DNA from 4 places in the Arthrobacter sp. AOP29-A2-19 genome. Region 3 is predicted to be linked to each of the others. Evidence: predicted binding sites of a transcription regulator. Region 3 holds the regulator's gene; each other region holds the start of a gene.
The links. Region 3 encodes LexA, which represses DNA repair genes until DNA is damaged. Its sites were predicted from a motif close to TCGAACANNTGTTCGA; they were not measured.

Region 1 (7,707 bases), 1.3 Mb from region 3:
CAGCTTCCAGCCGGCCGACTTCGGGACCATCGAAGGGTGGATCCCCGACTCCGGTGGCGCATTCGATGGCGACGGCCACGGATGGCTGGTCGGCGGGATCCCGGCGGACCGCCAAGGCGCGGTCTACCGCGCCTCGGCACTGAACGGCATCACCTACCCCGCCGGAAACCCGCTGCTGCAGACCACCATGCACATGCAGGCCGGAACCAGGGCCGGCGTCGTCGACGGGGTGTGGGAACGCGCCCTCGCCAACGGCACCTACACTGTGGAATTGTCCGTCGGGGACGCCAACTACCTCAACTCCACACACGCGGTCTCGGTCGAGGGGGAGCCGACCATGGAGCCGTTTGTCCCCAGCGCAACGCAGCCGTTCAAGACCGTCGCCGTCACGGTGGACGTGTCCGACGGCCGGTTGACGCTGGTTCCCACCGGAACCAACACGAAGGTCAACTGGATCACCGTCACGGGCGAGAACCTCGACGATCCGGTGGTTGTCCCGGACCCGGACCCGGAGCCGGAGGAGCCGGACGCTGAGGCGATCCGTATCAACGCCGGCGGTCCCGCGGTGGTCGTCGCGGGGACTCAATGGCAGGCGGACACGTTCGGCACCGGAGGGAAGTCCTTCACGAACCCCGCAGTTACCGCTATTGCGGGAACCGACGCAGACGCCCTGTATCTGGACGAGCGCAGCGGGGCGTCGTTCGCCTACGCGATCCCCGTACCGGCCGGAACCTACAGGGTTCGGCTTCACTTTGCGGAAATCTGGCACGGAAGTCTCGCCTGGGCTCCGGGCGGCGCGGGGAAGCGCGTGTTCAGCGTCGACATCGAGAGTGGCAAAGCTGCCGTCTCGGGGCTCGACATCGGAGCGGTGGCAGGAACTGCGGCGGCGCGTGTCGAGAGCCGTGACGTTGTTGTTGAAGATGGCGAACTGAACCTCGCTTTCGGGTCCACGATCGACGAGGCATCGGTCGGCGCCATCGAGGTTGTTCGCGTGGGTCCGCCGACCTAACGTCCGACAGCGCAGGCGCACTTGTTGGGGCGACAGGTAGGCAAGCAAGAGGTAGTGGGCGGCGGGGCGCCGGTTCGTTTGGATCGGCGCCCCGCCCGTGTGCGGTCCCGGGCCCTGGGTCAGGGGCGTGCCGGGGCGCGTCCGGTTAGCAGGGGGCGTGGCTGGGTTCGGGGTGGAAGTAGGTGTTGCGCAGCGGGCGCCGTGACGGGTCCGCGTGGGCCGGCGGGATCCAGTACGGGACCCCGCGGATCACCTCGATCTCCCAGTCCCCGGCGTGCGCGAGGTGGTGGTGGAACGCGCAAGCGAGCGCCCCGTTGTCGATGTCGGTCGGCCCGCCGCGGGACCACCACCACACGTGGTGGGCCTCGCACCCGTCGGCCGGGGCCGCGCACCCGGGCGCGGTGCAGCCGCGGTCCCGGGCGTAGAGGATCCGGCGCTGGTCCTCGGTGAACAGCCGCTCGGCGCGGCCGGCGTCGAGCACCTGCCCGTCCCCGCCGAGGACGACCGGGATCAGGTCCGCGTCGCACGCGATCCGGCGGACGTGCCGCGGGTGGATGGTCCCGCCGTGCACGGCCTCGGAACGCCGCGCTCCGGTCGGCCCGGCCCCGGAGGGCCCGGCCGCGGTGGGGGCGAGCTGGTCCAGGAGGGTCTGGTGGTCGATGGTGACCATGACCTGGGGGCGGTTCCCGCCGTTGCGGGGCAGCCGGTTCGTGGACAGGGCGACGCCGAGCGCGCCGACGAGCCCGTCGAGGAGCTTCTGCGCCCTCGTCCGCGGGTCCATGGGGGCCGGGACCGCCTCCCCGTCAAGGGTCATCGCGTTGAGGTCTCGCCCGGTTCCGGGGCAGGCGGCGCCGGGTGCGGCGGGGTCGGGGCGGGGGCCGGTGCGGGGGTTCGCGGCCGGGGAGACGGCGGCGAGGAGCCGCTCGGCCTGGGCGTCGTCCATGAACAGCCGGAACGCGCGCAGCCCGAACCGGCGCCCGCAGTCGAAGAGCCCCTGGAGCTGGGTTTTGGTCTCCTCGGAGGGCTCGCGCCCGTCCTGGTCCAGGCGCAGCTCCCAGACCTCGGCGACCTTGCGCACGGTCTCCGGTCCGGCCTGCCCGGCGGTGGCGACGAGGTTCGCTTCCATGGCCTCGAGTTCGCGGTGGCCCCCGCCGGGCAGCTGCCGGGCGGCCGGGCGGACCCGGTCCAGCGCCCGGACCAGCAGCGCGGCCGTGCCCAGCGACAGGGTTCCGGCGTCGAGGGCCGCGGCCGCCGCGCGGTGGCGGGGCGCGACGGGCTCCCCGGTCAGGGACCGGGCGGGCAGGACCGCGGTGGCGACCTCGAGCCGGGTGCGGGCCTCGGCCCGTCCGATCCGCAGGGTCCGGGCGAGGTAGTCGGCCGTGGACCGGTACTCCGGGCGCCGCGGCCCGGCGCCGGGGGCGCCGATCAGGGCGATGCCCGCCCGGTCCGCGGCCTGGGCCGCGACGAGCTGGGCGCGCTGGACCTCGTGGTGCAGGTCCTCGATCGTCGGGAGCAGCGCGGCGAGCTCGTCCCGGTTGTCGGGGCGGGCGAGGAGCTCGTCGATCCCGGCGCGGACCAGCGCCCGCAGGGACCGGAAGTCCGGTCCCTGGGTCGTGTGGTCTGGCGTCGGGGAGTCCATACCCCCAGTCTTATCGAACGTGTGTTCGAGTAAGCGGCCGGAACCGGGATGGTGGACGAACGACAGCTTGCGAGGCATGTGGAGGACAAGACGCGCGAGCGTGGACGTGACTCCAATCCGGTTGCCGTTCTCTTGAAACGCATCCGAAGGCGTGGTTCCCGAACCGACCGACCCGTCGACCTCCACCTCCAGCCCCGCCCTGAAGCGTCGCACTCAAGCGCCGACCCTAAGCCGGATCGACGCCACGTGCCCATGCAGCACACTCGTCACAAAAGCAACACCCGTTTTGCTGTTCCTTCGGCTAGGTGAAGCCGTCCACTTCGGTTACCTTTGTCTCGGCATCTGGGGGCCGCACTCGACCGGACTGACCTACCGGGCGGGCTGCCGGGTGCCGGGGGATGACTTTGTCATCACTACTAAGGACGCCACAAAAAGTGAATACCAAAACGACGACCATCACCGCGGCCGCCGCCGCAACCCTGCTTGTCTTGGGCCTGGGAGGTTCGGCGGCCGCTGCCCCGACGAAGGTCGGCACATCCGTGCCGGCGGCCGTCACCGTCAGCGCCAAGCGAATCGCCTTCAACCACCCGTTCCGCTCCAGCGCATTCTCCAACACCTCCGTCGGATCGGGCGCGATCTTCGGTTCCGCCACCGATCGGCGGAATGTCGCCCTTCAGAAGCATTCCGCAAACATCAACCGCGACAGTTGGTCGATCCCGGTCTACCGCGCCACTGCCAGTGATCCGACCGTGACCGTCTCCATCAACGCGAACTGGCGACAATCCATGCGTGTGCCCTCCGGCGCGACCACGACCACGGGCACGGACGGGCACATGACGATCGTCCAGCCCGACGGCAAGACCGCCTATGAACTGTGGGGTCTCAAGCGGACGTCCACCACGACCATGTCGGCCGGCTACCTGGTGACTACCGACATCACGGGCACGGGCACCAAGGCAGGCACGAGGGCGGCTGGCGTCAGCCAGCTCCACGGACTCATCCGCGCCCACGAAGTGGCAAGCCTCAATATCCCACACAGCATCGCCATGGCCATCGACAACGACCAGCTCAAGAGCGTCAACGGCGGGACGGGGGTGTGGCCTGCGCACGACGAGGACGGCAACTCGGCCAGCACGTATGCCGGTGCGATCCCCATGGGCACGATGTTCGCCCTGCCCGGCTCGGTCAAGATCGACTCGCTGGGTCTCAGCCCCGAGGGCAAGGCGCTGGCCCGCGCGCTGCAGAACTACGGGGCGCACGTACTGGACCGTTCAGGCGGCGTGGCCATCTATGCGGAGCCCAAGTCCAATGCCACGGCGGTCGCCCGAATGAAGGCCGATTGGGGAAAGCTGAAGAACATGCTGCGCGTTGTCACCAACAACACGGAGACGAACGTCGCGGGCGGCGGCACCCGCAGGGTGGCACCCTTGCCGGAAGTCTCGGCCGGATAGGAGCCGGATATCAGAGGGCCGCGGCACCCAGCCCAGCCCAACCCCGCCCCCGCCCCCGCCCCCGCCCGGGCGATGGCCGGCCATGGCACCCAACCCAACCCCGCCCCTGCCGCAGCCCGGGCGACGGACGGCGGGCGGGGGCGGCGGGCCAGGCGGGGTGCCGCGGTCAGCCCACGCGTGTCACGGCACGGACCTGGGACCGCCCCGGCGCGAGGTACGTCCATCCCGCGTCCCGCCACCGCTCGGGATCCAGCACGTTCCTCGCGTCGAGGATCAGTGGCAGATCAACCCGCTGGGCCAGCCACACAGGATCCAGCTCGCGGTACTGGCGCCACTCCGTCAGCAGCAGGACGGCGTGGGCGTTGCGCACCGCGCTCTCCAGATCCGCCTCGAACCCCAGCTCCGGGAAACGCCGCGCGGCGTTCCCCAGCGCTTCCGGATCCGTCACGGTCACCGTGGCGCCCTGCAACTGGAGCTGCGCGGCGACGTTGAGCGCGGGGGAGTCCCTGACGTCGTCGCTCTCGGGCTTGAACGCCGCCCCCAAGACGGCGATCCTGCGCCCGATCACCGACCCCCCGCACAGCTCGCGTGCCATCTCGACGACGCGGGTGCGCCGGCGCATGTTGATGGAGTCGACCTCCTTCAGGAACGTCAGGGCCTGGTCCGCCCCCAACTCGCCGGCGCGCGCCATAAACGCGCGGATGTCCTTCGGCAGGCATCCGCCGCCGAAGCCCAGCCCGGCGTTCAGGAACTTGCGCCCGATCCTCTCGTCCAGCCCGATGGCGTCGGCCAGCAGCGTGACGTCCCCGCCCGCGGCGTCGCAGACTTCCGCCATCGCGTTGATGAAGGAGATCTTGGTGGCCAGGAACGAATTCGCGGCGGCCTTCACCAGTTCCGCGGTCTCCAGGTTCATCACGAGGCGTGGCGTGCCCGCGGCAAGCGCGGCCGCATAGACCTCGTCCAGCGCCGCCACGGCGTCCCGGCCGAGGGGACCGTCCGGGACCCCGTACACAAACCTGTCCGGCATCAGGGTGTCCTGGACGGCGTGGCCCTCACGCAGGAACTCCGGATTCCACGCCAGCACGGCGTCCGGCTCCCGGACGCGCAGCAGCGCGGCCATGCGTGCGGCGGTCCCCACGGGGACAGTGGACTTGCCGACGACTACGTCGCCCGGCTTCAGCAGGCAGGCCAGCTCGCCGAACGCCGCCTCCACGTATCCGAGGTCCGCGGCGAACTCGCCCTTGCGCTGCGGAGTCCCCACGCATACAAAGTGCACGACGGCCGAGGCCGCCTCTGCGAAGTCCGTGGTGAAGCGCAGGCGGCCGGTGTCCTGCGCCTCGGCCAGGAGTTCCGGCAGTCCCGGCTCGAAAAACGGCGCCCGGCCCGCGGCGAGCTCGTCGATCTTGCGCCGGTCGACGTCGATCCCGACGACGTCGTGCCCCAACTTGGCCATGCTCGCGGCATGGACGGCACCGAGGTAGCCGCAGCCGATCACTGAAATACGCATGTGTCAGTCCTTCTGTTCGGATGGTCCGACGCCGTGGCCTACAGGCCGGCGGGCTGGTCGGCTTCGGCGGCCCTCGCCGCCGGGGCGGCTGAGGCGGCCTCGGCCAGGTAGTACGAGCCGTAGCGGTCGGCGTCCGGGCCGCGCCGCGGCAGCCGGTTGAGCACCACGCCGAGGAGCTCGGCGTTGGCGATCCGCAACGTGGACATCGACTCCTCCAGCTCGGCGGCCTGCACCTGCCCGCTGCCGACCACCATCACCACGCCACCGGCCTGCTGGGACAGGATGGCGGCGTCCGTCAGCGACAGCAGCGGAGGCGCGTCGATAACGACGTAGTCGAATGCCGACTCAAGGTGGGCCACCAGTCGGCGCATGGCCTGGCTGGCCAGCAGTTCGCTGGGGTTGGGCGGCACCTTCCCGGTGGTCAGGACGCGCAGGTGGGCGTTGCCGGGCAGCGGCCGCAGCAGGTCGTCGACGCCCTCCTCTCCCATCAGCGCCGTGGTCAGTCCGGTCCGGTTCGGCAGGCCGAAAAACTTGGCCATGCTCGGCCGGCGCAGGTCGGCGTCCACGAGCACCACGCTGTGGCCCTCGTCCGCCAACGCCAGTGCCAGCGAGGCCGCCGTCGTGCTCTTGCCCTCGTCCGCGACGGAGGACGTGACCAGGACGGAACTGACCTGGCGGTCGAACTGCGCGAACTGCAGGTTGGTGCGGATCTTGCGGAAGCACTGCGCCCGGAGCCCTTGGAGCGCGTCCGCCGCGTGGATGGGAGTCCTGGTGGCGGCACGGTCGAACGGGATGCCGCCCAATACGGGCGCGTCGGTGACCTGCAGCAGGTCCTTCTTTCCGCGCACACGGTTGTCCAGGGCGTCCGCGGTGAAGATGGAGAGGATGCCCACGGCCAGGCCGATCAGCAGGCCGAGTCCCAGCGAGAGCGGGACGTTCGGCTGCGACGGCAGCGCCGGGAGCGTCGCGGGGGTGACGACGGTCAGGGACACCAGCGGGTCGCCGTCGGAGGACAGGCCCTCGACGTCGTCGACGGCGGCCACGAGGCTCTCCGAGACCGCCGTGGCCAGGTCGGCCGCCCCCTGCGGCGTGCCGTCGGTGACCTCCAGCGTGATCAGGACGGTGTTGGAGTCCACGGACGCGTTGACGTGCTCGGCCAGCGTGCTGGGGGTCATGTCCAGCCCCAACTCCGCGATGGCCGGCTGCAGCACCGTGGGGGTGCTTGCCATGCCCACGTAGGAGTGCGTCCGGGACAGGATGAACAGGCTGCTTTGTTGCCGCTCCAGGATGGTCTCGGTGGAGCCCGATGCGACGAACAGCTGGGTCTGCGACGTGTAGACCGGCGTGGTCAGCATGGCCGCGGCCCCGCCGCCGGCCAGCCCCAACAGGGCGCACACGACGATGGCGATCCAGCGCCGCCTCGCAATGCGTAGATAGTCCTTGAGATGCAAGGTGATCACCTTCCAAGAGTGGTGTGGATTGTTGCGGCCCCATGCGTGTCAAGGACCCCCGATACGAGCATCTTGGTTCAGCGTGCCCCGCCCTGGATAGCGATTTTGGCCCCAGAGCCCAGAGTCCAGTACCCGGATGCCGCCCGGTGGGCAAAGCGAGTAGTGCGAATGCGTGCCGGGTACCCGTGCCGGTCCCGGCGCGGCTTCCTAGTGTCGGTGGGGAGGCGGCACAACAGGGGAATGCCGTCCACCTCGGGGAAGGAACGCCAACATGAGTACCACCGCGCCACCGGCCGCACGCACCGGCAGACTACTGGTCCACCAGTTCGATCCGGTGAGTCCCGTGCCCGGCGGCATCGACGGTTGCATCCGGGACATCCTCAAGTACCTGCCGTCCGGAACGGACGTTGCGGTGGTGGGCGTCGACGGCGGCCAGGGGCCCGCCGAGCGGCGCCTCGGCCGGTGGGAACGGCACGTCCTGGGCGAGACGCCATTCTGGTTCCTTCCTGTGGCGCGGCTGGATCCGGCGGCGCCGGGACGCAGGATGCCGCACATCCTCCGGGTGCTGGCCGGCACGGCCCGGTACTGGCGAAGGATTCCCGATGCGGTCCGCGTCGACGCGCACCGCATGGACACGGCGCTGGTGATCG
Region 2 (7,707 bases), 520 kb from region 3:
GTTCCCACGATGATGCCGACGAACAGGGCCAGCGCGAGGTCGCGCAGGGTGCCTGCGCCGAGGAGGAAGGCGCCGATGAAGAGGATGGATCCCACCGGCAGGACCGCCACGACGGACGTGTTGATGGACCGGACGAGCGTCTGGTTGATGGCGAGGTTCACCAGCTCCGCGAACGTGCGCTTGTGCTGGTCGAAGAGGTTGGCGGTGTTCTCGCGGATCTTGTCGAAGACCACCACGGTGTCGTAGAGCGAGTAGCTGAGGATGGTCAGGAACCCGATAATGGCCGAGGGAGTGACCTCGAAGTCGGACAACGCGTAGATGCCCGCGGTGACCACGACCACGGTGAAGAGGCCGATGATCGCGGCGAGCGACATCTTCCAGGTGCGGAAGTAGAACGCCATCAGCAGCGCCACCAGCACCACAAAGACGATCAGGCCGAGCAGCGCCTGCTTCGACACGTCCTGGCCCCAGGAGGGGCCGACGAAGGTCGAGGTGACCTGGTCCTTCGTGACGCCGTAGGCGCTGGCCAGGGATTCCGCGACCTCCAGCGTCTGGTCGCCGCCGAGCTGGTCCGTCTGGACGCGCATGGTGTTCGCGGCGATGTTGGTGACGCGCGGCTCGTGGTCGGGGACCACGGCCAGCACGGCCTCCTCTCCGACGGAGACCTCGGTGTTGGCGACCTGGGAGACCGTGAACTCGGAGCCGCCGCTGAATTCGATGCCGAGGTTGAAGCCGCCCTTGACCAGCGGGACGACGACCGACAGGAGGACAAGAGCGGCGGCGATGGCGAACCAGATGCGGCGCAACCCGACGAAGGGGTAGGAGCGCTTGCCGGTGTAGAGCTCGTTGCCCCATGTGGCGAGATTAGGCATTGTCGGATTCCTTCATCGGTTCGTTCGTCGAGGAGGGTGTTGCTGAAGCGCCCTGCGACGCCTTGCGGCGCTCGGCGATCGTCTGGCGCCGCGCGGCCTCCTGGGCGGATGACGCGTTGCGCTTCGGGCGGCCCGCGGCGGCCTCCGTGTTGAAGCGCCTGACCTGTCCCGCGCCCTTGTAGAGCGGCTCCACACCGAGCAGGGACGGGTCGAGGCCGGACAGCCGGTGCCCCTCGCCGAAGAACTTGGTTCGCGAGAGGTACTGCAGGACGGGGTGGGTGAACAGGAACACCACGATGAGGTCGGCAATGGCGGTCAGGCCGAGGGTGAACGCGAACCCGCGGACGTTGCCCACGGCGACGACGTAGAGGACGACGGCGGCCAGCAGGTTGACGGCCTTGGAGGCGACGACGGTCCGCTTGGCGCGCTTCCAGCCGGTCTCCACCGCGGAGGGCAGGGAGCGGCCGTCGCGGAGCTCGTCGCGGATGCGCTCGAAGTAGACGATGAACGAGTCGGCGGTGAGGCCGATCGCCACGATGATGCCGGCGATGCCCGCAAGCGAGAGGCGGTAGTTCTGCGCCCAACCCAGCAGCACGATCGCGAGGTACGTCAGGATGCCGGCGACCACAAGGGACGCCATCGTGACCAGGCCAAGGAGGCGGTACTGGAAGAAGGAGTAGATGGCGACGAGGCCCAGCCCGATCAGGCCGGCGATGAGGCCCATCTTGAGCTGTTCGGAACCCAGCGTCGCCGAGATCTGCTGCTCGCTTTGGATTTCGAAGCTGATGGGCAGCGCGCCGTACTTGAGCTGCTCGGCGAGGGCCTGGGACGACTCCTCCGTGAAGGATCCGGTAATGGACGCCTTGCCATCCGCGATGACGTTGTTCGTCGTCGGCGCCGAGACGATGATGCCGTCAAGGACGATGGCGAACTGGTTCTGAGCGCCCGACATTCCGACGATGCGCTGCGTGACCTCGCTGAACTTCGCGGCGCCCTCGGCGTTGAATTCGAGGGTGACCTCCCACTGTCCGGTGGTGAAGCCCTGCTGCCCGCGCTGCATGCCGAAGCCCGCGTCGGCGATGTCCGTGCCGGGGATTTCGACCGGGCCGAGGATGTACTTGGAACCCGTGCCGGGATCACACGCGATCATAGGCTTTTCGGGGTCGCTGGTGGTCTCCGAGCGGTCGGCGAGTTCGGTCGCGCAGTCGTACGCCTCGAACTGCTGCATCAGCTTGGCGTCGATCCAATTCGTGTCCGAGGCGTTCTCCGGCTCGGCGGTCGGCTTCGGCAGGTCGGCCTTCGGCGTGCGGTCGGCCTCGGGGGTCGCGGCGAAGGGCCCGGCGACGATGACCGGGCGGAACTCCATGTTTGCGGAGGCCTGGATCAGTTCCCGCGTCTTCGCGTCCGGGGTGCCCGGCATGGACACCACCACGTTGCGTCCGGACTGGGTGGTGATCTCGGCCTCGGACACGCCGGAACCGTCGACGCGCTGGCGGATGATCTCCACCGCCTGGTCCAACTGGTCCTGCGTGGCCGCCGCGCCGCCCTGGACCTTGGGCGCCAGGATCATCTGGGTGCCGCCCTCCAGGTCGAGCGCGAGCTTGGGTGAGAACGTGGAGTTGCCGGTGGCGACCCCGGTGACGAGGACTGCGCTGCAGACAACCAGGAGCGCTCCGAGCCACAGCAGGGCGCGGCGGGCGTGCCTGATTGGGCCATTTGATGACATCGCGGGACTTTCTTCTCAAGACACCCGTCGGGGCATCGCAGGGCACGACCGCGCCCGCCGCGTGGCGGCGGGCGCCGGGCCGGCTATTCCTTGTTCTTGGCGTCCCCGTCGAGGCGGCGCAGGGTCTCTTCGGGCGTCTCTTCGTGCAACGCGTTCGGCGCGGCGCTCGTGGAGTCCGCCTGCGGTGCCGCGTCGACGACGGGCGCCGGATCGGCGGCGGGAGCCTCGTCCACCGGGGCCCCGGCCAGGGGAACAACACGCGCGACGGCCTGCGAGTGGACGGTGGCGGTGTTGCCCGGGGAAATCTCCAGGACGATCTTGTTCTCGTCGGTGTCGATGGACACGACGGTTCCGTAGAGGCCGAACTGGGTCATGACCTCGGCTCCCGGCTGGAGGCCGGACTGCAGCTCCTCCTGCTGCTTCTTGGCCTTCTTGCGGCCGCGGAACATCATGAAGATGAGGAACGCGAACGCCGCCAGGAGGATCAGCGTCATCGGGTCAAAACCCGAGGCGGCGGGTTGCGTGCTTTGGGCCAGTACCGTGGTGGTCAAAAGTGGCTACCTGTTTCTGTTCTCGCTGGATGTGGGCAACCGGCGCATGGAGCGCGTCGCCTGGGGGCAAGACCCCATTGTATAGCCGCATCCTGAACCTTTTGTGACCGCCGCAACGGCCGTCCGCGGTGCCATCCACTGCGGCGGGCGCGGGACGGCCGGTCAGGAGTCCGTGCCGCCGGGGCCGACCGCGTCGCCGAACACCACCGTCGGCTGCCCCGCCAGAAAGGCGTCCGGCGGCATCGCCAGGCCGAGGTGCTCCCACGCCGCGGGCATCGCGATGCGTCCGCGCGGCGTCCGGCCCAGCAGTCCCTCCCGCACCAGGTACGGCTCGGCCACCGTCTCCACGGTCTCCGTCTCCTCGCCGACGGCGATGGCCAGCGTGGACAGGCCGACCGGGCCGCCGCCGAACTTTGTGCACAGCGCATGCAACACCGAGCGGTCCAGGCGGTCCAGCCCCCGCTCGTCCACCTCGTACATGTCCAGCGCCGCCGAGGCCGCCCGCGCGTCGATGTGCTCGATCGAGTGGACCAGCGCCCAGTCGCGGACTCGGCGCAGGAGGCGGTTGGAGATGCGTGGCGTCCCGCGCGACCGGGAGGCGATCTCCGAGAAGGCAGCCGAGTTCACGCGCAGGTCCATCAGCATGGCGGAGCGGCGCAGTACCAGCTCGAGCTCCTCGGTGGAGTAGAACTCCAGGTGTCCCGTGAAGCCGAACCGGTCCCGCAGCGGTCCCGGGAGCAGGCCGGCGCGGGTCGTCGCGCCCACCAGCGTGAAGGGCGGGAGCTCCAGCGGGATGGCCGTGGCGCCCGCGCCCTTGCCGACCACGATGTCCACGCGGAAGTCCTCCATGGCCATGTAGAGCATCTCCTCGGCGGGCCGGCTCATGCGGTGGATCTCGTCGAGGAACAGCACCTCGCCCTCCGTCAGCGAGGAGAGGATGGCGGCCAGGTCGCCGGCGTGCTGGATCGCGGGGCCCGAACTGATCCGCAGCGGGGCGTTCATCTCCGCGGCAATGATCATGGCCAGCGTGGTCTTGCCCAGTCCGGGGGGCCCGGACAGCAGGACGTGGTCCGCCGTCCGTTCACGGATGCGCGCGGCCTCCAGCACAAGCGAGAGCTGTTTGCGGACGCGGTGCTGGCCCACGAAGTCGTGCAGGTTCTTGGGGCGCAGCGCCGCCTCGATGGCGCGCTCCTCCGGCTCGCTGCCCGCCGCCGTCAGCGGTGCGTTCTCGGCCATGCGGGCTCCTACCTTCCGGTCCGCGCCGCGCCGCGGCCCAGGTCCCGCAGCACGGCGCGCAGGATGTCGCCCACGTTGCCGCCGGCGACAACGTCCGGCATGGCCTCGGCGGAGGCGTCGACCGCCTTCACGGCGTCCTTCTCCGACCAACCCAGGCCGGTGAGCGCCTCAAGGACCTGCCCCTTCCAGGCGGGCCCGGAGGACGCGGGGGCCGCCTGGCCCCCCGCCTCCCCCGTCGGGACGAGCTTTCCGGCGAGCTCGAGCACGATCCGCTGGGCACCCTTGGGGCCCACGCCCGGAACGCGGGTGAACGCCTTGGCGTCCCCGGACGACGCGGCGACCCGGACGTCCTCGGGGCTGTGGACGGCCAGGATGGCCAAGGCCAAGCGGGGGCCGATGCCGGCGACGGAAAGGAGTGTCTCGAAGACCTCCCGCTCGCCCGCGTCGGCGAAGCCGAACAGCGTCATCGACTCCTCGCGCACCACCATGGACGTGTGGACCACGGCGTCGCGGCCGATGTGCAGCGTCGAGAGCGTCTGCGGTGTGGCCTGGACCAGCATCCCGAAGCCGGAGACCTCGACGACGGCGCTGTTGGGTCCAACGTGGCGGACCACGCCGCTCAGGGAACTGATCATGCTCTTGCCAACCTCCGGCGTCGTACGGCGTCCGGAGCGCGCCGACTGGCGTATCCGAACATATCTACGAACAGACTACCCGGGCGGGGCGCGGTTTCGGCCTAGCGACGCGGGCCGGAGCCGCGGCGGGAATTCGCCTCCGCGGCGGCCCAGGCGCGCTGTGCCGGCGTCAGGCCGCTGGAGCCCCCGGCGACCGAGTGCGAGGCCTGCATTCCCGGGGCCGCCCCGCGCCACCCGTGGGTGATGGCCAGCGCGGCGGCGTCGGCCGCGTCCGCGGGCCTCGGCGGCGCGTCCAGGCGCAGGATCTTCGCCACCATCTTGCCAACGGCGGCCTTGTCCGCCTGGCCGCTTCCGGTCACGGCCGCCTTGACCTCGGTCGGCGTGTGCATCGCCACGGGAATGCCCCGGCGCGCCGCGGAGACGATGACGATGCCGGAGGCCTGGGCCGTTCCCATCACGCTGCTGACGTTGAGCTGGCTGAAGACCCGCTCGACGGCCATAACGTCCGGCTTGAACCGGTCCAGCCAGTCGTCGATGGCCTCCGCGATGGCCAGTAGCCGCATGTCGAGGTGGCTCTCCGGCGATGTGCCGACCACCGTCACGTCCACCAGCGTGGCGCGCCGGTTCGGTTCGATGTCCACCACGGCCAGGCCGCAGCGGGTGAGTCCGGGATCGACGCCGACGACGCGGAGCGCCACGACGGCCTAGTCGTCCTCGAGCTCGGCCATGACCTCGGGGCCGATGTCGGCGTTCGAGTACACGTTCTGGACGTCGTCCAGCTCCTCGAGCGCCTCGGCGAGCCTCAGGAACTTGCGCGCGGCGTCGGCGTCCAGCTCAACCTGCATAGAGGGAACGAACTCGACCTCGTCCGATTCGTACTCGATGCCGGCCTCGTCCAGCGCGGAGACGACGGCGCGGAGGTCGTGCGGTTCGACGTGGACCTCGAAGGACTCGCCCGACTCCTTGACCTCTTCGGCGCCGGCGTCCAGCACGGCCATCAGCACGTCGTCCTCGGTCAGCTCCTTCTTGGGGAGGCCGACGACGCCCTTGCGTGCGAAGAGGTAGCTGACGGAGCCGGGGTCCGCGATCGTGCCTCCGTTGCGGGTGACGGCCACGCGCACTTCGGAGGCCGCCCGGTTCTTGTTGTCGGTGAGGCACTCGATGAGGAGCGCGGAACCCTGCGGCCCCCGCGCCTCGTAGATGATCTCCTGGTAGTCGATCGACTCGCCGGTCAGGCCCGCGCCGCGCTTGACGGCGCGGTCGATGTTGTCGTTGGGCACGGACGTCTTCTTGGCCTTCGCGACCGCGACCTCAAGCGCCGGGTTGCCGGACATGTCGGCGCCGCCGGCGCGGGCCGCCACCTCGATGTTCTTGATCAGCTTGGCGAACGCCTTGGCGCGCCGGCCGTCGATGACGGCCTTCTTGTGTTTGGTGGTTGCCCATTTGGAGTGGCCCGACATGCTTACGCTTCTCCCCTGATCATCTGGATGAATAGTTTGTGGATGCGGCGCTCCCCCGTCACTTCCGGATGGAAGGAGGTGGCCAGCAGCATCCCCGAACGAACTGCGACAATTCTAGCGACCCCGTCGGTCGACGGCGCCCCGTGGCCCGGCGGAACGTTGACGGAGGCCAGGACCTCGACGTCCGGACCGACGCGTTCGACCCACGGCGCGCGGATGAAGACGGCGTGGACCGGGTCCGCCGATTCCCCGGACGGCACCCCCGGGAGCCGGTCCAGCTCGGCGAAGTCAAGGTCCGTCTCGAACGAGTCGACCTGGCGGCCGAACGCGTTGCGCCGCACCACCATGTCGATCCCGCCGAAGGTCTGCTGCGGGTTGCCGTCGCGGTCGGTGGCCGGATCGGCCAGTTCGTTCGCCAGAAGGATCATGCCGGCGCACGAACCGTACACGGGCAGCCCTTCGGCGATCTTGCGCTTCAGCGGCTCGGCGACTCCGAACGCCCGGGCGAGCTTGTCGATGGCCGTGGACTCCCCGCCGGGCAGGACCAGCCCGGCGAGCCCCTCCAACTCCTCCGGCCGCCTGACGGGCACCGCGGAGGCGCCTCCGGCCGCCAGCGCGGCCACGTGTTCGCGGAAGTCTCCCTGGAGGGCCAGGACTCCAATCTTGGGCACTCGACGTCGCTTTCCCCCGGCGGCGCCGGGCAGTGTGCCGCGGATGCGCGGAACTCGTAGTGGGGACCCTCCAGACTAAACCTACGGAATCCGTTCCCGCGATTTCCGCGCCGCCGCGCGTGATCCTGCCCGGGCGGGCCCGCCTGTGACAAGGTAAACGCATGACGAATCCCCTCTTGTCCGCCAGCCGTCTGCCCTACGAGATGCCCGACTACGGGGCGCTGGTGCCCGACCACTATGTGGAGGCGGTGGAGCTGGGTGCCGCCGCCCAGCTCGCGGAGCTGGCGGACATCTCCGCCGACACCGCGCCGGCGTCGTTCCAGAACACGTTCCTGGCGCTGGAACAGAGCGGACAGCTGCTGAGGCGCGCGGAACAGGCCTTCGGGAACGTCAAGGCGGCGCACGGCACGCCGGATATCCTCGACGCCCACGCACGGATCGAGGAGGTGCTGTCCGCGCACCACGACGCCGTCCACCTCGACTCCGCGCTGTACGCCCGGCTTGCGTCCGTAGACGTCTCCGGCCTCGACGGCGAGGACGCGAGGCTGGCGTCGGA
Region 3 (7,707 bases):
CACGGCCTGCCCGTCGGCGACGTCGACGGCGGGAAGGAGCTCGAGAACGGGGACGTCGTGGTTGGTCATGTTCGGCACTTTCGGTTCGTTGGGTGTATGTGGTGCGCGGTGGTCCCGCCGCCAAGGCGGCGGGGCCGCGCTAGTCGGCGAAGGTCAGGACGTAGGCCGCGAGGAGTGAAAGGCCCGCGAGGACCCAGCAGGTGATGGTCCACGAGACGTGTGCGCGCTGCTGCCGCAGCGAGATGGCCCCGCCCGCGAGGATGCCGGCCAGAGCCATCAGCAGGATGCTCCACATCAGAGGGTCCCGAGCCAGTTCTCCAGGAGTTGCGCCCCCGCGTCGCCGGACTTCTCCGGGTGGAACTGCACCGCGGACAGCGGGCCGTTCTCCACGCCGGCGATAAAGCGCGCGCCGTGCTCCGACCACGTGACCTTCGGCGGCGTCATGGCGGGCTGGAGGACCTCGAAGTCCCACGTCTGGACGGCATAGGAGTGCACGAAATAGAAGCGCTCGTCCTCAATGCCGGCGAACAGGCGCGTGCCGGCTGGGGCCTTGACCGTGTTCCAGCCCATGTGCGGGACGATCGGCGCGGGAAGGAGTTCAACCGTTCCGGGCCACTCGCCCAGCCCCTTGGTGCGGACGCCGTGCTCGACACCCTCCTCGAAGAAGACCTGGTGTCCCACGCAGATCCCCATCACGGGACGGTTTCCAGCGATGCGGCGTCCGATGTAGCGCGCCGCGCCGACGTCGCCGAGTGCCTTCATCACCGCGGCAAAGGCGCCGACGCCGGGTACCAGGAGGCCGTCCGCCTCCAGGACGTCCTCGGGCCGGGCGCTCAGGGTGACCGACGCCCCCACCCGTTCCAGCGCGCGAACGGCCGATCGCACGTTCCCCGAACCGTAGTCCAGGACCGTGACCTTGGGCGCAGCCATCTACAGTGCGCCCTTCGTGGAGGGGATGGCGTTGCCGATGCGCGCGTCGGGCTCGACCGCGGTCCGCAGCGCGCGGGCCAGCGCCTTGAACTGGGCCTCCACGATGTGGTGCGGATCCCTACCGCCCAGCACCCTCATGTGGAGGCAGATCTGGGCGTGGAGCGTCAGCGACTCGAAAACGTGGCGCGTGAGGGACCCGGTGAAGTGCCCGCCGATGAGGTGGTATTCCTGCCCGGCGGGCTCCCCCGAGTGCACCAGGTAGGGGCGCCCGGAGATGTCGACCACCGCGTGCGCCAGCGCCTCGTCCAGCGGCACCGTCGCCTCGCCGAAGCGGCGGATTCCCGCCTTGTTGCCCAGCGCCGTGCGCAACGCCTCTCCGATGGTGATGGCAACGTCCTCCACCGTGTGGTGGACGTCGATGTGCGTGTCCCCCGTGGCCTCGACGGTCAGGTCGATCAGGGAGTGCTTGGACAGCGCGGTCAGCATGTGGTCGTAGAACGGCACCGAGGTGCTGATGTTCGCGACGCCGGTCCCGTCGAGGTTGAGCTCCACGAGGACCGACGACTCGCTGGTCTTGCGCTCCATGCGGGCCCGTCGGCCGTTGGGCGATTCTGCAGACATAGATGATCCTTAGGCCTGGAAGGTGGTGGGCGGCGCGCCGGAGGGCAGGCGCCACCTAGGGCAAGTCTACCCGCGGGCCCCCGACGGTTCCGGCTCGAGCAGCTCCTCGAGCCGGTTCAGGAAGGCGGTGGTTTCGGCCTCCGTGCCCGCCGTCACACGCAGGTGGCCGGGGATCCCGACATCCCTGACCAGGACGCCGGCGTCCAGGAGCCCCTGCCAGATCCGGCCGGGGTGCTCCATCCCACCGAAGAACACGAAGTTGGAGTCGCTCGCGGCGGGCGAGAGTCCCAGCCGCTTGAGTTCGTCGACGATCCTGTCGCGCTGCATCTTGATGTCCTCTACGGTGGCCAGCAGCACGTCGACGTGCTTCAGCGCGGCGTTGGCGGTCGCCTGGGTAACGGCGGAGAGGTGGTATGGAAGCCTGACGAGCCGCAGCGCGTCGGCGATCTCCGGCACGGCGGCCATGTAGCCGAGCCGTGCGCCCGCAAGCGCGAAGGCCTTGCTCATGGTGCGGGAGACGATCAGCCTGTCGCGTCCGGGCAGGAGGTTCAGTGCGGAGCGGGTGCCGATCATGGCGAACTCGGCGTACGCCTCGTCGACGATCACGATGGCCTGGCTCGCCTCGCCGGCCTCGTAGACCGCCTCCACCACGTCGAGTCCCAGGGCGGTCCCGGTGGGATTGTTCGGCGAGCAGAGGAAAACGATGTTCGCTCCGCTGGCGGCAACCTGTTCCGCGGCCGACTCCGCCGAGAGGCCGAAGTCCTCGGAACGGACACCCCGGACGTAAGCGGTGTCGGTCCCGCTGGCCAGCAGCGGGTACATCGAATAGGTGGGAGGAAAGCCCATGGCGATGCGGCCTGGGCCGCCGAACGCCTGGAGAATGTGTTGCAGCACTTCGTTGGATCCGTTGGCGGCCCAAACGTGGTCGGCCGTCAGCCCGTGCCCGAGATAGTCGGCAAGGCGCTGCCGCAGTTCGGTGAACTCGCGGTCGGGGTACCGGTTGAGCCCCGGGGCGCAGGCCGCGACATCGGCCGCGATCGCGGCACTGACCTCGGGGGGCACGGGATGGGTGTTCTCATTGACGTTGAGCAGGATCGGCACGTCAAGCTGCGGGGCACCGTACGGCTCGAGTCCCCTGAGGTTGTCCCGAAGCGGCAGTCTGGCCAGGCGCTTAAGCTGATCACTCACCGGACAATTCTAGTGCGGCACCGATCGGCGCCCCAATCGCGTCGGTCCACGGGTAACATTCGCCGGCGCGGCGCGCTCCTGGCGCGGCCCTACCGACCGGACGGGACGAACAGTTCCTGACCGGGAACCAGCGTTGGGCCGGAAAGGTTGTTCAGTTCGACGATCTCCGCGATGATCTCTCGCGGGTCGCGGTGCGGCGCGAATTCGGCTGCCAGCGCCCAGAGCGTCTCGCCCTCCACGACGGTCACCGCCGCGGCGTCGACGGGCGATGCCGCACCGGCTCCGGCTGCCATGGCGGGCGCGGTGAAGACGCCAAGCAACACCAGGAGGGCCGTGGCCCCCAGCATGACCGGAAGCCCGATCAGCAGGAAACGGCCGCGGCGCGTCAGGTGCACACGCCGTGGAACGTCGGTGGTGTGCCCCGACGAGGGCTCGGCGTCCGCGCCGACGATGCGGAGATGGGGGACGGCCACCGCGGACCGTGCGGCGGAGCCGGCGCTATGGGGGCGTGCCGCGGGGCGAACAGTTGCGGGGAGCGCGATCTGAACCATGACGTGCCTTTCTGATTGCTTCGGCCCCCAGCATGCGGGGGTTCGAATCCGTCCGTGTTCGAAGTTCTTGGCTTCGAAACTTTCATTCGAACGCATCTTCGAATTTTACTTCTCCAGTTTTAGCATGCCTAGACGATGAATGTCGAGACACGTTCGAACAAACCTTTGAAAGAGGTACCCGTTCCACTAGCGTTGAGATAAGCCGCCAGTGGGATCGACTACACCACCGGCCACCGACAGAATGCGCAACTCTCCCGCAGCGACGGGACAACGAGGATGGGGTACAGCATGAGCACAGCGGAGAATCCGGCGCCGAAAAAGGCGCCGAAGAGCCTCACCATCCGGCAGAAGAAAATCCTCGAAACCATCCAGCGCGCCGTGGCCTCGCACGGGTATCCCCCGTCCATGCGCGAGATTGGCGACACGGTGGGCCTGGCCAGCCTTTCCAGTGTCACGCACCAGTTGGCGCAGCTCGAGAAGCTCGGCTACATACGCAGGGATCCTCGCCGGCCGAGGGCCATGGAGATCCTGATGCCGCTGACGCTCAGCGAAGGGGCCAAAACGGAGTCGGCCTCGGGCGAGGCCGACCTGACCGCGATCAACGGCATGCCCGTTTCCGAGCTGAGCACGTCCGCGGACACCGCCATGGTGCCGCTGGTGGGGCGCATCGCCGCGGGCGGGCCCATCCTGGCCGACCAGACCATCGAGGACGTAATGCCGCTGCCGCGCCAGCTCGTCGGCCACGGGGAACTGTTTATGCTCAAGGTCAGCGGCGACTCGATGGTGGAGGCTGCCATCTGCGACGGAGACTGGGTCGTTGTGCGCCGCCAGCAGAACGCCCAGAACGGCGACATCGTGGCCGCCCTGCTGGACGACGAGGCGACGGTCAAGACGTTCCGCCAGCGGGACGGGCACACGTGGCTCCTCCCCCAGAACCGCCAGTACGAACCGATACTCGGCGACCACGCCACGATCATGGGCAAGGTCGTCTCGGTGATGCGTTCCCTCTAGCCCGGGGAGCGGGCCCTGCCCGCCGGCGTACCGGCGGCGGGGACCCGTTGGGCGCTTGCCTAGGAGCCGGCTAGCCGCTCCAGGGCGCCCAGCACCGTCTTCTTGTCTGTCGTGGCCCACATCGGCGGCAGCGACGCGCGCAGGAAACTCCCATAGCGCTCGGTGGCCAGCCGGGAATCGAGCACGGCCACCACTCCCTTGTCCGCCGTCGACCGGATGAGCCTTCCCGCACCCTGGGCCAGCCGGACCGCCGCGTGGCTCGCGGAGACCGCCATAAATCCGTTCCCCCCGTGACGCGCCACGTCCCGGCTCCGGGCCGTGGACAAGGGATCGTCCGGGCGCGGGAAGGGAATGCGGTCGATCACGACCAGGCGGCAGGCGGGCCCCGGGACATCGACGCCCTGCCAAAGGGTCATGGTGCCGAACAGGCACGTGTCCCGTTCTTCGCCGAACCGCTTGACCAGGGAGGCCATCCCCGACTCTCCCTGGCAGAGGATCTCCTGCTCGAGGACCGGTCGCAGGGCCTCGGCGGCCTCCTCCGCCGCCCGACGGGACGAGAAGAGGGCAAGCGTTCCGCCTCCGGCCGCGCGGATCAGGTCGCCCAGTTCCGCGAGCGCCTCGGGCGAGACGTTGCGGGAGGGCTTGGGCAGGTGTTTGGCGACGTACAGCATTCCCTGGCGCGGATAGTCGAACGGGCTCCCCACGTCGACCCCCGTCCACGTCGGCGCACCGTCGCCCAGGAGGCCCAGCGAGCCGGCCACGGGTTCGAAGGCCGCCCCGATGGCCAGCGTTGCCGATGTCAGGACCACGGTACGACCCTCGAAAAGCCCCTCCCGCAGGCGTCCCGCCACGGACAGCGGCGCGACGTTGAGCGTTGCCGGTGTCGATTCGTCCGGCTGAACGAACCCTTGGCCGGGCGTGAAGGCACCGGGGCGGGACGCCCACAGGACCTCCCGCGAGTCCTGGGCGGACTCGAAGCGGTCGCATTGCTCGACGAGGTAGACCAGCTGCGAGCGGGCCATCTGCCGACCCCCGTCGACCGTCTCGTTGGGCGCGGGCTTCGAGTCGGAGAGGGCCACGCGAGCGGCCTCCCTGACTTGCGCCACGGAGGCGGCCTGCTCCGCGTTGAGCCCGGAGGGCATCAGCCCGGTGGGGACTCCCTCGAGGCTGCGCTGGAGCGCCCTGCCAGCCTGGTTGAGGGCCTCCACGCTGACGGCGCAGTGCTTCCGGGCGGCGGAGGCGGCGGCACTAACGAGGGCGACGGACAGTGGGCGCGTCACCGAACTCGTTACACGGTCCTGGAGTTCGTGGGCCTCGTCGATGATGACGGTATCGAATTCGGGAAGCACGGCCAGACCCTCGAAGGCGGCGACCGCGAGCATGGCGTGGTTGGTGATGACGATGTCGGCGTCCGCCGCCTTTTTGCGCGCCAGTTCGCTGAAGCACTCCTCCGCCATGGGGCACTTCTGTGCCCCCAGGCAATCCATGGCCGTGACCGAGACCTGCCGCCAGGCGCGGTCGCTCACACCCGGGACCAGGTCGTCCCGGTCGCCGGACTCCGTGTCCTCGGCCCATTCGCGCAGGCGGACGACCTCCTGGCCCAACGCGCTGCCGGGGCCGGCCCCGGCCGTCAGCGGCCTCGCCGCGCCGTCGTCGCCGAGGGAGAAGAGCGCGCCCTCGTCCTCGTCGGGATACCCGCCACCCAGCTTGTACTTGCAGACGTAGTTGCCGCGCCCCTTGGCGAGCGCGACGTCGACCGGCCGAGGAAGGTGTGGCCCCAGCTGCTTCAGCAGCCGCGGCACGTCCCTGCCTACGATCTGGGCCTGGAGCGCAAGGGTCGCGGTCGAGACGACGACGGGCTTGTCCGACTCGAGGGCGTGGGCGATCGCGGGAACCAGGTAGGCGAGCGACTTGCCGGTGCCCGTCCCGGCCTGCACCAGAAGGTGCTTGCCGGATTCGAGGGATTCGCACACCTTCTGCGCCATTTGGTGCTGTCCGGGTCGGTTCTGTCCGCCCATTCCCTCGACGGCAGCATCGAGAAGTCCAAGAACGTCGTCGACCTCAGCCATGGACGGCGAACTGCTCCAGTTCGGCCGCCAGGCCCTCGCGGACCTTGACGACCATCCTTGTTCCGTGCTCCACGTGCTCGGTTTCCAGGATTTCCGCGTCCGAGCCGTGGAGGCGGTTGACGACGTCGCCGCGCTCGTAGGGCACAAGGAGCTCCAGACGCACGTCCGGCCGAGGGATCGACTCGCTGATCATGCGCAGCAGTTCCGGTATGCCGTCCCCGGTTCGTGCCGAAACGACGACGTGGCGGGGCTCGCGCTGGCGGATTCGCTCCACAATAAAGGGGTCGGCGATGTCGGCCTTGTTGAGGACGATGATCTCGGGGACGTTCTGCGCATCCACCTCGGTGAAGACCTGCCGGACGGCGTGGATCTGGCCTTCCGGGTCCGGGTGCGACGCGTCGACCACGTGCAGGATGAGGTCCGAGTCGGCGACCTCCTCCAGCGTGGAGCGGAACGCCTCGATGAGTTGCGTCGGCAGCGAGCGGACGAACCCGACGGTGTCGGCCAGCGTGTAGCCCAGCCCATCGGCGGTCTCCGTCTTGCGGACGGTGGGGTCCAGGGTGGCGAACAGCGCGTTTTCCACCAGGACGCCCGCGTCGGTCAGCCGGTTCAGCAACGACGACTTGCCGGCGTTGGTGTAGCCCGCAATGGCCACGGACGGAACGGTGTTGCGCTTCCTGTTGGCCCGCTTGGTTTCCCGCGCCGGCTTCATGGCGGTGATCTCGCGGCGCAGCTTGGCCATGCGCGTGCGGATGCGCCGCCGGTCCAGCTCGATCTTGGTCTCGCCGGGGCCACGGGAACCGATGCCGCCGCCCGCCGCGCCGACGCGACCGCCAGCCTGCCGGGACATGGACTCGCCCCAGCCGCGGAGCCTCGGGAGCAGGTACTCGAGCTGGGCCAACTCAACCTGCGCCTTGCCTTCGCGGCTCTGCGCGTGCTGCGCGAAGATGTCCAGAATCAGTGCGGTCCGGTCGATGACCTTCACCTTGACGATGTCCTCGAGTCCGCGCCGCTGGGACGGCGAGAGTTCCGAGTCCACAACGACGGTGTCGGCACCGGTCGCGGCGACGATCTCCTTGAGCTCGAGTGCCTTGCCGGATCCGAGGAACGTTCCCGGGTCCGGCTTCAGGCGCCGCTGGATCACACCGTCCAGCACCTCCGAGCCCGCCGTCTCGGCCAGCGCCGCGAGTTCGCGCAGCGAGTTCTCCGCGTCCGCGGCTGTCCCCTCGGTCCAGATGCCGGCGAGAACCACGCGCTCCAGGCGCAGCTGCCGGTACTCGACCTCGCTGACGTCCTCCAGCTCGGTGGACAGGCCGGCAACGCGGCGGAGTGCGCGC
Region 4 (7,707 bases), 1.3 Mb from region 3:
ACTCAAGGCCCGCGCGGCCGAGGCGCTCTTCGAGCGCCTGGGTGCGCGCATCACCGATCCCTCGCTGACCGAGGAACAACTGCGCAAGCTGGCCCGCGACGAACTCAGCCAGGTGATCGACGCGGAACAGGTGCCGCTCTCCCCCGAGGAACGCCGCCGGCTCATCCGCGACATCGGCGACGAGGTCTTGGGACTGGGCCCGATCCAGCGCATGCTGGACGACCCGGAGATCAGCGAGATCATGGTCAACCGACGCGACCAGATCTACGTGGAGCGCAACGGAAAACTCGAGGCGACCGACGCCACCTTCAGCTCCGAGGACCAACTGCGCCGCGTGATCGAACGCATCGTGTCCAAGGTGGGACGGCGCATCGACGAATCCTCGCCGCTGGTCGACGCCCGCCTGACTGACGGCAGCCGCGTGAACGCGATCATCCCGCCGTTGGCCGTGAACGGGCCCTCGATCACCATCCGGAAGTTCTCCAAGGACCCGCTCACGGTGCGGAACCTCATCGAGTTCGGGACGCTGACGCCGGACATGGCCCACCTGCTGGAGGCATGCGTCAAGGCGCGGCTCAACATCATCGTCTCGGGCGGCACGGGCACCGGCAAAACGACGCTGCTCAACGTGTTGTCCAGCTTCATCCCGATGGACGAGCGCATCGTCACCATCGAGGACGCCGTTGAGCTGCAGCTGCAGCAGGACCACGTGGTCCGGCTGGAGAGCCGTCCGGCCAACATCGAGGGCAAGGGCGCGGTCACGATCCGCGACCTGGTCAGGAACTCGCTGCGCATGCGCCCAGACCGCATCGTGGTGGGCGAGGTCCGCGGCGGCGAATCGCTGGACATGCTGCAGGCCATGAACACGGGCCACGACGGCTCGATTTCCACGGTCCACGCGAACACTCCTCGCGACGCCGTCGCCCGTCTCGAGACCCTGGTCCTGATGGCCGGCATGGACCTGCCGTTGCGGGCCATCCGTGAACAGGTCGCCTCCGCGGTGCACCTGATTGTCCACCTCACCCGGCTGCGCGACGGCACCCGCCGCGTGACCCACCTGACCGAGGTTCAGGGTATGGAGGGCGACGTGGTCACGCTTCAGGACGCCTTCCTTTTCGACTACTCGGCGGGCATGGATCCGCAGGGACGATTCCTCGGCAAACCGATTCCGACCGGCGTCCGTCCGCGGTTCCTGGACCACTTCCACGAGGTCGGCGTGAAGCTTCCCCCGGGCATTTTCGGGGCTCCGGGCGCATCCGGCGCCGGCGGCTCGGCGGCGCAGGCCAGCTCCAGCAAGGGGCGCTGGTAGCCGTGGAGGGGATGCTGCTCGCCGCCGGCCTGTTTGCCGGATTGGGCGCCATGCTGTTGCTGGTCCTGGTGGTGCTGAGGCCGGCGAGCTCCGAGGTGCCCATCGAACGACGCCGGATGGGCGACGCCGCCCTCCAGTCGCCGTCGCTGCTGAGCCGCTTCAGCGGCGCAACGGTGAAGGCCGTGCAACGGAACGCCACCGCGACGACGGGTGGTCCATTCGGTCGGGACGCCCTCCAGGCCGCCGGCCTCAAGCAGGATCCTGCCGAGTTCCTGGTCCTGGTCGGATCGGCCGCCCTTGCCGCCGGCGTCGTGGGGTTGCTCATCGGAGGAGCCGGTCTTGCAGTGCTCTTCGTTGTTCTGACGCCCGCCGGGGCGTGGGCGTTCCTCCAAGTGCGTGCCGACCGGCGTCGGACCAAGTTCGAGGATCAACTGCCGGACATGATCATGACCGTCTCCGGCAGTCTGCGGGCCGGACACTCCGTGATGCGCGCCCTCGACGGGGCGGCGCAGGAATTCGAGTCGCCGATGGCCGAGGAGCTGGGACGCATCGTGAACGAGTCCCGCGTCGGGCGCGACGCGGAGCAAACCATGATGCAGACCGCCGCGCGGATGCAGTCCGAGGACTTCTCCTGGGTGGCTGAGGCCATCCAGATCAACCGCGAGGTCGGCGGCGACCTGGCCGTGGTGCTGGACCAGGTGGGCGAGACCATCCGCGAGCGCTCTCAGATCAAGGGGCAGGTGCGGGCGCTGTCCGCGGAGGGAAAGTTTTCCGCCTACATTCTGGTCGGCCTGCCCTTCGGCATCAGCGGGCTGATGTTCGTGATGAACCCGACGTATATTGGCACACTTTTCAGCCACCCACTGGGCATCGGGATGCTTGTGGTGGGCGGCATCATGATGGCGATCGGCTCCTTCTGGATGAGCCGCATGGTCAAGATCAAGTTCTAGGGGGAAGACCATGGAAATCGCAGTCGTCGGATGGATGTCCATCGCCCTTGTGGTGCTGCCGCTGTCGTTCCTGGTGTGGGGTCTGGTCTCGGTCGACCGCAATCAGCTGGTGCTGGTGCGGCGCAACCTCTCGAGATCCGCCATCGCGCCGGGCGAGGAAATCAGGAGCAGCGGAGACAACGAGTTCGCCGCGTTGGCCAGGCGGCTGACGCCGGGCAGCTACTCGGCCAAAGTGGACCGTCTCTTGGCGACGGCTGGCCGCCCGGCCTCGTGGCCGCTGGACCGTGTGCTCATGATGAAGCCGCTTCTGGCGCTTGCCGGCGCACTGCTGGGGCTCCTGATGTTCTCGTCCAATCCGGGCACGGGGATCTTTGTGCTGGGCGTCGCGATGGCCGCCTTCGGCTATTTCCTGCCGGATCTCCTGGCCTACAACGCCGGCATCAAGCGGCAGCAGGCCATCCAACTGGAGCTGCCGAACACCCTGGACCAGCTGTTGATCTCGGTCGAGGCGGGGCTGGGCCTGGAATCCGCCATGGCGCGTGTGGCCGCCGGGGGCCAAGGTCCCCTGGCCGAGGAGATGGGGCGGACTCTGCAGGAGATGCAGGTCGGCCGCTCCCGCCGCGAGGCCTACGCCGCCATGGCGGACCGCTCCACCGTCGGCGACCTCAAGTCGTTTGTCCGGGCCGTCGTTCAGGCGGACAAGTACGGGATCGGCATCGCGCGGGTGTTGCGGACCCAAGCCGGCCAGATGCGCATCAAGCGGCGCCAGCGGGCCGAGGAGACGGCCATGAAGCTGCCGGTCAAGATCCTGTTCCCCCTGCTGGTCTTCATCTTCCCGACCCTGTTCATCGTGATCTTGGGCCCCGCGGCCATCAACATCATGAAGAGCGGAATCTTCGGCTGACGTTGGTCGGTCACGATACTTCCCTGTGGCGTCGCTGGATTGCGACGTCGGGGGGACCAAGCTGGCGGCCCCGGACCGTGCCCCTAATTGACCGGGGCCGCCTTTCAAGCTCTTCCCGGCCCGTGGTTGGTCGTTTACCGGGTGCGTCACCGCGAGATTGCATCGGCCCGCACGTCGCCTTGACGCACTTGCCCTCCACAAGCCTCTGCGGGCAGCGGCTGTCCACATTCAGCGGATCATCGAGTTCCTAGAACGCATGTTCTAGGAGAATTGGTCCATGGACTGGGAACCAGCGGTGGCGAGGGGATGCGACGACGGCGAACGCTTCGGCGCCGTCCGTTCCCTCGACGCTAACCCTCCGTTGTCCACGGCGGATCTCGCGCACGAATCCATGTTCTCGGCGACGACGGCGGCCGCCCTCGCCTCCCGGTTCGACGATCTTGGCGAGACGGCGTCCGATTTGGCGAGCGGCATGCAGGGCAGCTCTCTGAGTCCGCCCGAGGCCGCCGCGGCACTGCTCGCGGTGGAGCGATTGGCGCGAGCCGCTGAGCGGGCTCAGATCGTGGCAGCCCAGCTCGCGGATCGCGCCAACGTCTCCGGAGTGGGGATGCCCGCGGCCGCCGGCGAGGCGCGTTCCCCGTATCGGGACACGTCCGACTTCATGCGCGCGGTCCTCCACGTCACGCGCGCAACGGCCCGGCGCAGGCTCGACGCCGCGACCGCGTTGCTCCCCGACCGGTCGCTCACCGGGGAACCGACTGCCCCGGCATTTCCCGTCTTGGCAAGAGCGGTAGCCGACGGATCGGTCGCGGTCGAGACCGCGATGCTTGCCGTGCGGGCACTGCGCAAGGTGACTCCCGCGGCACGGCAACGCTCAGCCGGCGGCCGCCTCGAGCTGGCCGTGATGGAATCCAACCTGGCCGAGACGGCCGCACAGGGGGACCCGGAGTTGGTTCGAGCGTGCGTTGACCGGTGGGAGGCGCACATCGACCAGGACGGCACGGAACCGACGGACGCGGTCAAGCAGGAGATCCAAGGACTCTTCTACAAGGGCCGCAAGTTCGGGCTGCACCAATATCTCTTGAATGCAGACAACGCCCAACACGAAGTCCTCAAGACCGTTGCCGCCACGGAAACAAATCCCCGGGCGCGAAGCGCACATGGCTCACATTCTGGCTTCGATGCCAACGAGTCGGCCCGGCCGGAGGCTGATGCATCCGACGACGGCCAGGAGGGTCCCGAGTCGGCCACCACTGAGGACTTCGACCAGCGATCGCTCCCCCAAAAGTCGCTCGACGGCATCGTCAACGCGGCACGCATTGCCTTGTCAACCAACCGACTTCCCTCCACTGGCGGCCTTCGCCCCCAGGTCATGGTCACCATCGACTACCAAACGCTGCTCGGCCAGATCACCGAGAGCAGCGTGGGCACGGCTGAAGCCACGTACCAAGGCCCCATCAACCCCTCCACCATCAGAAGAATCGCCTGCGACGCCGACATCATCCCGATCGTCTTGGGCAGCGACAACGCCGTCCTCAGTCTGGGGCGCTCGCAACGCCTGTTCAGCGTAGAGCAGCGCAAGGCGCTCATCGCGCGCGATGGCGGATGCACCGGTCCGGGCTGCACAGTGCCTGGGTCCCTCACAGAGGCGCACCACCTGACTCCCTGGTCCCTAGGCGGTCTGACGAACGTCGACTCCGGCCTGCTCGTCTGCGGTTCCCACCACCACCTCATCCACGAGGGAGGCTGGGACGTCGAAATCAACGGCGGCACCGTCTACTGGAGTCCACCCGCACACGTGGACCCGAGGCGCCCGAGGCTCCGCAACACCTACTTCCGGCCGAACATCCAGGCAGCGCTGATCTCGTGACGCCACGCCCGGGACGTGGCGATGGGGAGAGCGGCCGCGGCCACTCTCCCCATCGATTCACGCGGTGCGGCTGATGCCAATCACCCGCGCGTGTGCCCTACTTCAGGTAGCTGGCGCTGACCCAGCCCGTCTTTGCGCCCAGCTTGATCTGGACCCAGGGACCGGACTTCTTTCCGGTCAGTGTCACCGTCTGGCCCTTCTTCACGACCACCACGACCGCGAAGGACGAACCGGCGCCCTTGCGCATGTTGACGTTGGTTGTCGCCTTCTTCGTCGTCGCCTTCACGGGAGTGGCTGCCGCCGGCTTGGCCTTGAGCGCGGATGCCAGGGTCCAGCCCGTCCGCGTCCCCGCCTTGACCTGGTACCACTTCGAGTCGAGCGTGACGACGCCCGTGGAGGTCACCGTCGAGTTCTTCTTCAGCGTCACGAGGACCTTGCCGGTGACGGCGGACTGCCGAAGGTTCAGATTCGTGGTGACAGTGAGCGCCTTGTTCTTGAGCGAGGCGACCGTCTTGGTCGTCGCCTTGGCCGGCGTTGCCTTGAGGGCGGAGGACAGGGTCCATCCGGTCTTGGTGCCGGACTTCACCTGGGCCCACTTGGAATCCACGGTGACGAGCCCGGTGGTGACGACCTTCGAGTTCCGCTTCAGGATCGTCAGGATCTTGCCGGAGACCGCGGTCTGCCTCAGGTTCAGGTTCGTGTTGACCGTGTGGGACTTGTTCTTCAGCGCGGCGACCGTCTTGGTCTTCGGCGCGGTCACCACGGGAGCCTTGACCGGAACGGCCTTCAGGTAGGAGGCGTCAACCCAGCCCGTGACGGTTCCCGACTTGACCTGGTACCACTTGGAGTCGGTCGTGACGAGTCCCGTAGTCGTCACGGCGGAGTTGGCGGGCATCGTCTTCAGGACGGCGCCGGTCTTGGCCGTCTTGCGGAGGTTCAGGTTCACCGTGACGGTGTGGGCCTTGCTCTTCAGGGCGGCCACGGTCTTGGTGGCCGGCGGCGTGACCACAGGGGCGGGGGCCGGCTTCACAACAACGGCCTTGAGGTAGGCCGCCGATGCCCAACCCGTGGTCGTCCCGTGCTTGACCTGGTACCACTTCTTGTCCGTGGTCACGACGCCGGTGGCGGTCACCGAGGAGCCGGAGGTCATCGTCTTGACGATCGCACCGTAGATGGCGCGCGAGCGCAGGTTCAACGCGGCCGTTGTGGTGTACTTCGTGTTCTTCAGCGCCGCGACCGTCGTCGTGGGGACCACGGTGTCGGCCACCGGTGCGAGCGTGACCTTGCCGGGGTTCAAGGCGTATCGGTCGATCCAACCGAAGACCCCGCCGATGGTGACGGGCACGTAGCCGTTGGTGAGGGTTCCCGGCTTGGACGTCAGCGCGGCGCCCCTGGCGACGGTGCTCAGGGTTGCCGACGTCGAGTACGGGGTGGCCTTGAGCGACGTGGCCTTGTTGGAGTAGTAGGTGCAGCTGATCGGAGTCGGGAACGAGTACACCAGATACGCATCGGCCTTGATGCTGACGCCCTTGCCGTTCATAAAGGCGACAGGATCGATGGCCGAGTTGAACAGTGCGCCGGTCCACACTTCGAAGTGCAGGTGGGGAGCGGTGGAAGGCCCGGAGTTGCCGACCTTGCTGATCTGCTGCCCCGCCGTCACCAACTGGCCGACCTTGACGTGGGTGGTTGCGGACCACATGTGGATGTAAGCGGTGTAGATCTTGCGCCCGTTGTCGTTGTGCTCGATCACGATGTAGCCGGACACATTGCTCGTGCCGCTGCGAAGAGTGACGACCCTGCCGTCGGCCGCCGCGTAGATGGGCGAACCCTCGGCCAAGGCCAGGTCCTGCCCCTGGTGAAGGGTGGATCCACCGACCACGGGGATGCAGCGTGGCCCGTACGTCGAGGAGAACCGGTAGCTTTCGGCCTTCAGCGGGTTGACCCACTTGGTGGCCCTTTTGATGGTGCTGTCCGCGACGGCACTCGGGATGGTCACCGCGGGAATCGAGGCGGCGGGTCCCGCGGCGGGCGCGACGACCGCCGCCGCGGCGGGAGGTCCGGCAACAAAGGCACCCAAGACAAGCGCTGCGGCCGCTGCCGCCGAGAGCAGCCCACGGGATTGTTGTACTGGCATGGTGCTGCTCCTTGATTGGTGAGGTGCGAGTGACCTGTAGATCACGGTGTTCATTGTGAGAAGAAAGTTCTACCTGAAGATCAAAGGTGCTGGTGTGGTTTGGAAGTTAGGAGTGTTTGACCCCCACCGACGGATGGGCTTCCGTCAGTGCGGTTCAGTGTTCTTGGTGCGTCAGGGGAAGGTCTCCCCTGGTTTGCCCCGCCTCTGGCTGGGGCGCGGATGCGGCTGCGGCGCCGCGTGCGCTACCCGGCGGGTACCGCCAGTCCGGTGAAGTACCAGCCGTCCTTGTAGGCCAGCTGCACGAGCGTTCCGGGAGCTATGGCTTCGGCCGAGGCGTCGGTTCCGTCACGGTAGGTGAAGAATCGACCAGTATCGATTGACGCCGTCGAAGCCGTGCCGGAGCCGAGGCCCGCTGCGTCCGCCTTCAGGGTCTCGCTGGCGCCCTCGATCACGTAGGGGGCAACGGTCTGATAAAACCTGATGGCCTGGGTGTGGTCCTCGAACCCTGCCTCGTCGGCGAGGGAACTCGTTTCGGTCGCG

Region 1: a site for LexA is predicted at 2,662-2,677, ahead of AC3ZJJ_RS03050 (HNH endonuclease signature motif containing protein). Genes of this name have one in related genera too.
Region 2: a site for LexA is predicted at 5,075-5,090, ahead of ruvA (Holliday junction branch migration protein RuvA). Genes of this name have one in related genera too.
Region 4: a site for LexA is predicted at 3,412-3,427, ahead of AC3ZJJ_RS02950 (HNH endonuclease signature motif containing protein). Genes of this name have one in related genera too.

The regions. Positions count from the first base shown of each region.
Region 1 covers NZ_CM176894.1:666,237-673,943, forward strand. The annotation lists gene AC3ZJJ_RS03045 (malectin domain-containing carbohydrate-binding protein) at 1-1,009, shown strand, start outside; gene AC3ZJJ_RS03050 (HNH endonuclease signature motif containing protein) at 1,155-2,648, opposite strand; gene AC3ZJJ_RS03055 (hypothetical protein) at 3,083-4,099, shown strand; gene AC3ZJJ_RS03060 (UDP-glucose dehydrogenase family protein) at 4,266-5,606, opposite strand; gene AC3ZJJ_RS03065 (tyrosine-protein kinase domain-containing protein) at 5,645-7,066, opposite strand; gene AC3ZJJ_RS03070 (glycosyltransferase family 4 protein) at 7,329-7,707, shown strand, end outside.
Region 2 covers NZ_CM176894.1:1,411,508-1,419,214, forward strand. The annotation lists gene secF (protein translocase subunit SecF) at 1-872, opposite strand, end outside; gene secD (protein translocase subunit SecD) at 865-2,598, opposite strand; gene yajC (preprotein translocase subunit YajC) at 2,682-3,149, opposite strand; gene ruvB (Holliday junction branch migration DNA helicase RuvB) at 3,312-4,385, opposite strand; gene ruvA (Holliday junction branch migration protein RuvA) at 4,394-5,020, opposite strand; gene ruvC (crossover junction endodeoxyribonuclease RuvC) at 5,122-5,718, opposite strand; gene AC3ZJJ_RS06475 (YebC/PmpR family DNA-binding transcriptional regulator) at 5,725-6,480, opposite strand; gene pdxT (pyridoxal 5'-phosphate synthase glutaminase subunit PdxT) at 6,483-7,184, opposite strand; gene AC3ZJJ_RS06485 (M3 family metallopeptidase) at 7,313-7,707, shown strand, end outside.
Region 3 covers NZ_CM176894.1:1,935,891-1,943,597, forward strand. The annotation lists gene priA (bifunctional 1-(5-phosphoribosyl)-5-((5-phosphoribosylamino)methylideneamino)imidazole-4-carboxamide isomerase/phosphoribosylanthranilate isomerase PriA) at 1-69, opposite strand, end outside; gene AC3ZJJ_RS08970 (hypothetical protein) at 140-295, opposite strand; gene hisH (imidazole glycerol phosphate synthase subunit HisH) at 295-930, opposite strand; gene hisB (imidazoleglycerol-phosphate dehydratase HisB) at 931-1,551, opposite strand; gene AC3ZJJ_RS08985 (histidinol-phosphate transaminase) at 1,618-2,739, opposite strand; gene AC3ZJJ_RS08990 (LysM peptidoglycan-binding domain-containing protein) at 2,829-3,290, opposite strand; gene lexA (transcriptional repressor LexA) at 3,579-4,301, shown strand; gene AC3ZJJ_RS09000 (ATP-dependent DNA helicase) at 4,361-6,370, opposite strand; gene hflX (GTPase HflX) at 6,363-7,707, opposite strand, start outside.
Region 4 covers NZ_CM176894.1:630,799-638,505, reverse strand. The annotation lists gene AC3ZJJ_RS02965 (TadA family conjugal transfer-associated ATPase) at 1-1,309, shown strand, start outside; gene AC3ZJJ_RS02960 (type II secretion system F family protein) at 1,321-2,259, shown strand; gene AC3ZJJ_RS02955 (type II secretion system F family protein) at 2,270-3,163, shown strand; gene AC3ZJJ_RS02950 (HNH endonuclease signature motif containing protein) at 3,441-5,033, shown strand; gene AC3ZJJ_RS02945 (SH3 domain-containing protein) at 5,131-7,167, opposite strand; gene AC3ZJJ_RS02940 (hypothetical protein) at 7,410-7,707, opposite strand, start outside.